2 regions of the Streptomyces sp. NPDC038213 genome follow, and region 2 is predicted to be linked to the other one. Evidence: riboswitches for the same ligand, from Rfam matches in the RefSeq annotation. Region 2 holds a riboswitch; the other holds the start of a gene.

Region 1 (4,363 bases), on a different contig from region 2:
CTGGCCGAGGCCGGCGAGGACGAGCTCGTGCGGATGGTGGGGCGCTCGCACGGGGTGGGGCTGTACCGGATGGCGCTGGGGCTGGACGACCGGGCCGTGGTGGCCGAGCGGGATGTGAAGTCCGTCTCGGTCGAGGACACCTTCGACGTGGACCTGCACGACCGGGTCCGGATCCGGTCGGAGGTGCAGCGGCTGGCGGACCGGTGCACGGGCCGGCTGCGGGGCTCGGGGCACTCCGGGCGGACCATCGTGCTCAAGGTGCGGCGGTACGACTTCTCGACCCTGACCCGCTCCGAGACCCTGCGGGGGCCGACCGACGATCCCGCGGTGGTCCGGGAGGCGGCCGCGCGGCTGCTGGACTCGGTGGACACCACCGGCGGGGTGCGGCTGCTGGGCGTCGGGGTCTCGGGGCTGGCGGACTACACGCAGGAGGACCTCTTCGCGCAGGCGGCGGCGGGGGGCGGGGCGGACTCCGGGGCGCAGGAGGCCTCCGGGGGGTCCGGGACGGGAGGGAAGCCCGACACGGCCGCCCCGGCGCCCGGGGCGGGGCCGTCAGGGCTCGCCGGGGCCCCGGGCGGCCGGGACGGTGCCGGGGAGCAGGAGCCCGCCGCCGCGCCGGAGCGGCGCTGGGCGGCGGGCGGGGACGTCCGGCACGAGGAGTACGGGCCCGGCTGGGTGCAGGGCAGCGGGCTGGGGCGGGTCACGGTGCGCTTCGAGCAGCCGGGTTCGGCGCCCGGCCGGGTGCGCACCTTCGCGGTGGACGACCCCGGTCTGGCGCCCGCGGATCCGCTCCCGCTGGTGGGGGCGGCGCCGGATCAGCCCTCCCCGCGGGCCTCATCGGAGCCCAGGCGGCCGAAGTCGCGGTCGGGGGGCGGCGGGGCGGCCGGGGCGATATCGCCGGGGAGCGCCACGTCGAGGCCGTAGTGGTGGTAGAGCTGCAGTTCCTGTTCGGGGGAGAGGTGGCGGCCGACCCCGAAGTCGGGGGCGTCCTTGATCAGGGAGCGTTCGTAGGGCACCCGGAGGGTGTCGCCCACCAGCTCGCTGGGTTCCAGGGGCACGAAGGCGTCCCTGCCGAACAGCCCGGTGCGGACGGCCGCCCACTCGGGCTCGCCGGTCGCATCGTCGAGGTACACCTCGTCGACCGTGCCGATCTTGGTGCCGTTGCGGTCGAACGCCTTGCGGCCGATCAGGCTGCGCGGATCGATATCGGTCTGCACGGTCCCTCCATTTGGTCGCGGCTCCTCCGGTATGACTACGAAAGTGCATATTCGTGGAGGGGGCCACTCGAGGGAGCCCCAGGAACCTCGCTGGTAGGCTGGTGAACGGCTGCTGACCCTGTGCGGGAGAGTCCTCCGACCGAGCTCGTCATGAGTCGGCCGGTGGCGCCGAAGGAGCAAATCCTCCCCGGAATCTCTCAGGCAGACGTACCGCACGGACGAGGCCACTCTGGAAAGCAGGGGCGGGCGTCGGACCGGTGTGCCGGAACCCCTCCTCACCGACGGTGAAAGCCGGGACTCCACGGGCGACCCCCGGGAGGACCGGTGAAGCTCTCAGGTTGAGATGACAGAGGGGGAGGCCGTCTGGGTGCCCGCGCCGTGGCACCCCTCGCAGGTCGTGAGACCAGGAGGCCTTCGCCATGACCGCCCACCGTATTCCGCTCTCCCAGCTCGAGAGCGGCATCCCCTTCGAGCAGCGACACATCGGCCCCGACGCCGAGGCGCAGGCGAAGATGCTCGCCCAGGTCGGATACGGCTCGCTGGACGAGCTCACCGCCGCCGCGGTACCGGACGTGATCAAGACCGCGGAGGCCCTGAACCTCCCCGGCGCCCGTACCGAGGCCGAGGTCCTCGCCGAGCTGCGCACCCTCGCCGCCGGCAACCAGGTCCTGACCTCCATGATCGGCCTGGGCTACTACGGCACCTTCACGCCGCCGGTGATCCTGCGCAACGTCATGGAGAACCCGGCCTGGTACACGGCCTACACCCCGTACCAGCCCGAGATCTCCCAGGGCCGCCTCGAGGCCCTCCTCAACTTCCAGACCGTGGTCGCCGAGCTGACCGGCCTGCCCACCTCCGGCGCCTCGCTGCTGGACGAGGGCACCGCCGCCGCCGAGGCCATGACGCTGGCCCGCCGCGTCGGCAAGGTCAAGGGCGGGGTCTTCCTCGTCGACGCCGACGCCCTGCCGCAGACCATCGCCGTCATCGAGACCCGCGCCGAGCCCATCGGCATCGAGGTCGTCGTCGCCGACCTGTCCGCGGGCATCCCGGCCGAGGTCGCCGAGCGCGGTGTGTACGGCGTCCTGATCCAGTACCCGGGCGCCTCCGGCGCGGTCCGCGACATCAAGCCGCTGATCGACGAGGCCCACGGGCTCGGCGCGATCGTCACCGTCGCCGCCGACCTGCTCGCGCTGACCCTGCTCACCTCCCCGGGCGAGCTCGGCGCCGACATCGCCGTCGGCACCACCCAGCGCTTCGGCGTCCCGATGGGCTTCGGCGGCCCGCACGCCGGCTACATGGCCGTCCAGGACAAGCACGCCCGCTCCCTGCCCGGCCGCCTCGTCGGCGTCTCCGTCGACGTGGACGGCAACAAGGCCTACCGCCTGGCCCTCCAGACCCGCGAGCAGCACATCCGCCGCGAGAAGGCCACCAGCAACATCTGTACCGCGCAGGTGCTGCTCGCCGTCATGGCCGGCATGTACGCCGTCTACCACGGCCCCGACGGCCTGCGGACCATCGCGCGGCGCACCCACCGCTACGCCGTTATCCTGGCCGAGGGCCTGAAGGCCGGCGGCGTGGAGATCCTCCACGGCTCCTTCTTCGACACCCTCACCGCGCGCGTCCCGGGCCGGGCCGCCGAGGTCGTCGCCGCCGCCCGCGAGGGCGGGGTCAACCTGCACCTGGTCGACGCCGACCACGTCTCGGCCTCCTGCGACGAGACCACCCTGCGCGCCGACATCGAGGCCGTCTGGGCCGCCTTCGGTGTCAGCGCCGACCTCACCGACATCGATGCCCTCGACGCCTCCGTGGCGGAGGCCCTGCCCGAGGCGCTGCTGCGCACCGACGAGGTCCTCACCCACCCGGTCTTCCACCAGCACCGCTCCGAGACCGCGATGCTGCGCTACCTGCGCAAGCTCTCGGACAAGGACTACGCGCTGGACCGCGGCATGATCCCGCTGGGCTCCTGCACCATGAAGCTCAACGCGACCACCGAGATGGAGGCGGTGACCTGGCCCGAGTTCGGCCAGCTGCACCCCTTCGCCCCGGTCGACCAGGCCAAGGGCTACGTCCAGCTGATCAGCGAGCTGGAGGAACGTCTCTGCGAGGTCACCGGCTACGACAAGGTCTCGATCCAGCCGAACGCCGGCTCCCAGGGCGAGCTCGCCGGCCTCCTCGCCGTACGCGCCTACCACCGCGCCAACGGCGACCTCCAGCGCACCATCTGCCTCATCCCCTCCTCCGCGCACGGCACCAACGCCGCCAGCGCCGTCATGGCGGGCATGAAGGTCGTCGTCGTCAAGACCGCCGACGACGGCGAGGTGGACGCGGACGACCTGCGCGCCAAGATCGAGCAGTACCGCGACGAGCTCGCCGTGCTGATGATCACCTACCCGTCCACCCACGGCGTCTTCGAGGAGCACGTCGCGGACATCTGCGCCCAGGTCCACGAGGCCGGCGGCCAGGTGTACGTGGACGGCGCCAACCTCAACGCCCTGGTCGGCCTGGCCAAGCCCGGTCACTTCGGCGGCGACGTCTCGCACCTGAACCTGCACAAGACCTTCTGCATCCCGCACGGCGGCGGCGGCCCCGGCGTCGGCCCGGTCGCGGTGCGCTCGCACCTCGCCCCGTACCTGCCGAACCACCCGCTGCAGCCCACCGCGGGCCCGGAGACCGGTGTCGGCCCGATCTCGGCCGCCCCGTGGGGCTCGGCCGGCATCCTGCCGATCTCCTGGTCTTACGTGCGCCTGATGGGCGGCGAGGGCCTCAAGCGCGCCACGCAGGTGGCCGTGCTCGGCGCCAACTACATCGCCAAGCGCCTGGAGCCGCACTACCCGGTGCTCTACACCGGCCCCGGCGACCTGGTCGCGCACGAGTGCATCATCGACCTGCGCCCGCTCTCGAAGGAGACCGGCGTCAGCGTCGACGACATCGCCAAGCGCCTGATCGACTACGGCTTCCACGCCCCGACCATGTCCTTCCCGGTCGCCGGCACGCTCATGATCGAGCCCACCGAGTCCGAGGACCTCGCCGAGATCGACCGCTTCTGCGACGCGATGATCTCGATCCGCGCCGAGGTCGAGCGCGTGGCCGGGGGCGAGTGGCCGGCGGACGACAACCCGCTGCACAACGCCCCGCACACCGCGGCC
Region 2 (4,363 bases):
GTGGGGCTGCACGTTGGCGGCCTCGGCGCCGAAGAGGGCCTTGATGCGGTCGATCGCGATCTGCTCGACCACGTCGACGTGCTCGCAGCCGCCGTAGTAGCGGCGGCCGGGGTAGCCCTCGGCGTACTTGTTGGTCAGGACCGAGCCCTGGGCCTCCATGACCGCGACCGGAGCGAAGTTCTCCGAGGCGATCATTTCCAGGGTCGACTGCTGGCGGTGGAGCTCGGCGTCGACGGCCTTGGCGACGTCCGGGTCCAGCTCGTGGAGGGGAGTGTTCAGAACAGACATCGGATTCCCTCTAGGTGGTGGTCAGCCCGCGATCTCGGTGTACTGGTCGGCGGTGAGCAGGTCGGCCGGCTCCTCCGCGACGCGCACCTTGAACAGCCAGCCGCCCTCGAAGGGCGCGGAGTTCACGAGCGCCGGGTCGTCCACGACGTCCTGGTTGGCCTCGACGACCTCGCCCGTCACCGGGGCGTACAGGTCGCTGACCGACTTCGTGGACTCAAGCTCGCCGCAGGTCTCGCCGGCGGTCACGGTCTCGCCCACCTCGGGGAGCTGGGCGTAGACGACGTCACCGAGCGCGTTGGCCGCGAACTCGGTGATGCCGACCGTCGCGACGCCGTCCTCGGCGACCGACACCCACTCGTGCTCCTTGGTGTAGCGCAGCTGCTGGGGGTTGCTCATGACCTGATTCTCCTGGATGCGGGGGAGTGCGATGGGACAGAGGTGGTACGGGAGTCCTGCGGTGCGTCCGGGCCGGGCCCGATCGTCACTTCTGGCGCTTGTAGAACGGCAGGGCGACGACCTCGTACGGCTCATGCGTACCGCGGATGTCGACGCCGACGCCGGAGGTGCCCGCCTCGGCGTGGGCCGCGTCGACGTACGCCATGGCGATCGGCTTGCCCAGCGTCGGGGACGGCGCACCGGAGGTGACCTCGCCGATCACCTCGCCGCCGGCGACGACCGGGAAGCCGGCGCGCGGGACGCGGCGGCCCTCGGCGACCAGGCCGACCAGCTTGCGCGGCGGGTTCGTCGCGGCGCGCTCGGCGGCGGCCTCCAGGGCGGCGCGGCCCACGAAGTCCCCCTCCTTCTCGAACTTCACGACCCGGCCCAGACCCGCGTCGAACGGGGTCAGCGCGGTCGTCAGCTCGTGCCCGTACAGCGGCATGCCCGCCTCCAGGCGCAGGGTGTCGCGGCAGGACAGCCCGCAGGGCACCAGGCCGGCGGACTCGCCCGCCTTCGTGAGGGCCTCCCACAGCTGCACGGCGTGCTCCGGCTTCACGAAGAGCTCGAAGCCGTCCTCGCCGGTGTAGCCGGTACGGGCGATCAGCGCCGGGACCCCGGCGACGGTGCCCGGCAGGCCCGCGTAGTACTTCAGCCCGTCCAGGTCGGCGTCGGTCAGCCGGGCCAGGATGCCGGGGGACTCGGGGCCCTGCACGGCCAGCAGCGCGTACGCGTCGCGGTCGTCGCGGACCTCGGCGTCGAAGCCGGCGGCGCGCTCGGTCAGGGCGTCGAGGACGACCTGCGCGTTGGAGGCGTTCGCGACGACCATGTACTCGGTCTCGCCCAGGCGGTAGACGATCAGGTCGTCGAGGATGCCGCCGTCGGCCTGGCAGATGTGCGTGTAGCGGGCGCGGCCGACGCCGACCGTGGAGATGTTGCCGACCAGCGCGTAGTCCAGGAGCGCGACGGCCCCGGCGCCGGTCACGGTGATCTCGCCCATGTGGGAGAGGTCGAAGAGGCCGGCCCTGGTGCGGACGGCGTTGTGCTCGTCCCGCTCGCTGCCGTAGCGCAGCGGCATGTCCCAGCCCGCGAAATCGGTCATGGTCGCGCCGAGCGCGCGGTGGACGGCGTCCAGGGCGGTCAGACGGGGGGTGTTCGTCATAAGGCTGGCTCTCCAAGGCAGGTCCGCGACAGGGTGAGGACTTTCCTCCCCATCTGTCATCGGAACCTGAGAGGTTCATCACGACCGTACGTGTATACGGAAGCGACTTGCACCTTGGGTGGAGCCGGCGGTCCGTGACAACCGCACGCCTCGCTTTTCAGATGTGCCTCGCCCGCGCGGTACGGGGCCTGAGAGATTCAAGGGAGGGACTTGCTCCTTCGGCGTCCGACCGCGTCTCGTTATTCGGACAGCGGCGGAACTCTCCCGCGCGGATTCAAGCGGCCTTTATGCAGTTGGTCGTACGGCGTGGCGGGCACATCATTGCACGGGCGGAACCGGCCCGGAACCGTGGGCCGCGCATTACCGTCTCTTTACACGCCGTGGGCAAGGGTCCGGAGTGGCCCGACTAGGGGAGGCGAACGCTGTGCGGAGATTCGGAGCTCTGGCGGGTACGACCGGGGGAGCGGTACCCGCTGCCGGGGTCGCCGCGCCGGGGGCCGCCGCGGGGGTCCCGGCCCAGCCCGGCAGCCGCCACCGCGCGCGCCTGGCCGCCGTCCTGGAGCCCTCCCGGCGCGCCCGGGTGGAGGCCGTGGAGACAGGGGAGGCCGGCGTGACCGTGCGCGACCTCCGCGGCCGCGGGGGAAACAGCCCCGACCGGCTGGAATTCGCCGCCGGGGACGTGGTCGTGGTCTCCGGGCTCCCCGGCAGCGGCAAGAGCACGCTGATGAAGCGCGCCGTCGCCGGCGGCGGCATCGACTCCCAGGACGTGCGCGAGCAGTGGGAGCGCCGGATGCCCGCCCGGCTCCCGTACGCCCTCTACCGCCCCCTCGTCCGCCTCGCGCACTACGCCGGGCTGCGCCGCGCCCTGCGCTCCGGCGCGAGCGTCGTCGTGCACGACTGCGGCACCCAGCCCTGGGTGCGGGCCCTGCTCGCCCGCGCCGCCCGCCGCCGCGGCAGCTCCCTCCACCTGGTCCTCCTCGACGCCACCCCCGGCGAGGCCCTCGCCGGACAGGCCGCCCGCGGCCGCGGGGTCTCCGCCTACGCCTTCGCCCGGCACCGCAGCACGGCCGGGCGGCTGCTGACCGCCGCCGAGGCGGGCGCCCCGCCCGCCGGCTGCGCCTCCGTCGTCCTCCTCGACCGCCCGGCCGCCGCCGCCCTGCAATCCGTCGGCTTCGCACCCGGCCCCGCCGGGACCGCTTAGTGTCTACGCGTCGGCCGTGCGCGCCGGCAGGGCGGGAAGGGCGCGGGTGATCATGCAGGACGGGACGTACGCGGGCGGCTCCGACGGGTTCGGGGGCGGCGCGCCCGGTGCGGCGTACGGGGACGGGTACGGGCAGGCGTACGGGGACGGCGGCCCGGCAGGCCCCCCCGGCAGCACCTGGCCCGCCAACGAGCTCGAGGAGGCCCTCACCGCCTCCCTCGGCAACCCCGCCGCGGGCGGCCGCCTCCTGGAGGTCCTCGGCCGCAGCCAGGTGTGGGTCCCGCTGCCCGGGGGCGGCGGCCCGGACCGCCCCAGCCTGACCCTGCCCACCATGGACATCGGCGGCGCCGCCTTCGTGCCCGTCTACAGCTCCCAGCAGCAGTTCGTGCAGTGCGCCGGCGCCCACATGCCCTTCGCCGTGGCCCCCGCCGTCGAGTTCGCCCGCGGACTGCCGCCCCAGCTCGGCATCGCGGTCAACCCCGAGGGCGCCGTCGGCCTGCCCCTGCCCCCCGAGGCCGTGGCCGAGCTGTGCCGGGCCGGGCGCACCCCCCTCGACGGCCCCTCGACCGGCGGCCGCGTCCGGCTCTACGAGCCCGACTGGCAGGAGGACCCGGTGGACTTCCTGTCCGCCGCCGGCGAGGAGTTCCGCGCCACCGGCGTGGTCGCCTCGGCGCGCCGCTGCCTCGCCAGCATCGAGGGCGGCGAACCGGTGATGTTCATCGGCGTCCAGTTCACCGGCTGGGAGGACGCCGACAGCAACGCCCCCATGGAGGCCCTCTCCCGGGCCCTGGGCCGGATCCGGCCGCCCTGGCCGGTGAACCTGCTCCTCCTCGACGCGGCCCAGGATCCGGTCGCCGACTGGATGGCGGAACACGTCCGCCCCTTCTACCTGCCGTAGCCGCCCTTAAGCTGGTTACATTTCCTCGCCGACCCGCAGCGGCACCGTGCCGGCGCGACGGCCGGAACGCGCCGGGTACGCGGTGCGAAGTGTCGGAGTGACTGAAGAGGGGTACCGGGTGAGTGCGTCAGGCACGGCCGCGGCCGGCCAGGTCGAGCACATGCTGCGCCAGGTCACGCCCGGGCGCTACGAGAGCTACGAGGCCCTCCTGCAGGCCCTCGCCGACGGGCAGCTGTGGATGCTGCTCTGGCAGGGCCGCTCCGGATCCCCGGACGCCCAGTACGGCAGCATGGAGGTCGACGGCCTCGGCTACGCGCCCTGCGTGACCTCCCCGCAGGAGCTGGCCGCCAGCGGCTGGGGCCGCGGGTACGAGGTGCTC

The links. Region 2 has a riboswitch for glycine ahead of gcvT (glycine cleavage system aminomethyltransferase GcvT). Riboswitches for the same ligand answer to the same signal wherever they lie in the genome.
Region 1: another riboswitch for glycine. It lies ahead of gcvP (aminomethyl-transferring glycine dehydrogenase); the one in region 2 lies ahead of gcvT (glycine cleavage system aminomethyltransferase GcvT).

Annotation. Positions count from the first base shown of each region.
Region 1 covers NZ_JBVJYM010000014.1:9,303-13,665, forward strand. The annotation lists gene ACZ7JZ_RS20180 (DNA polymerase IV) at 1-924, shown strand, start outside; gene ACZ7JZ_RS20185 (PRC-barrel domain-containing protein) at 816-1,217, opposite strand; glycine riboswitch at 1,331-1,440, shown strand; gene gcvP (aminomethyl-transferring glycine dehydrogenase) at 1,637-4,363, shown strand, end outside.
Region 2 covers NZ_JBVJYM010000020.1:72,547-76,909, reverse strand. The annotation lists gene glyA (serine hydroxymethyltransferase) at 1-288, opposite strand, end outside; gene gcvH (glycine cleavage system protein GcvH) at 310-684, opposite strand; gene gcvT (glycine cleavage system aminomethyltransferase GcvT) at 770-1,885, opposite strand; glycine riboswitch at 2,053-2,162, opposite strand; gene ACZ7JZ_RS24645 (AAA family ATPase) at 2,310-3,086, shown strand; gene ACZ7JZ_RS24640 (enhanced serine sensitivity protein SseB) at 3,133-3,984, shown strand; gene ACZ7JZ_RS24635 (enhanced serine sensitivity protein SseB C-terminal domain-containing protein) at 4,103-4,363, shown strand, end outside.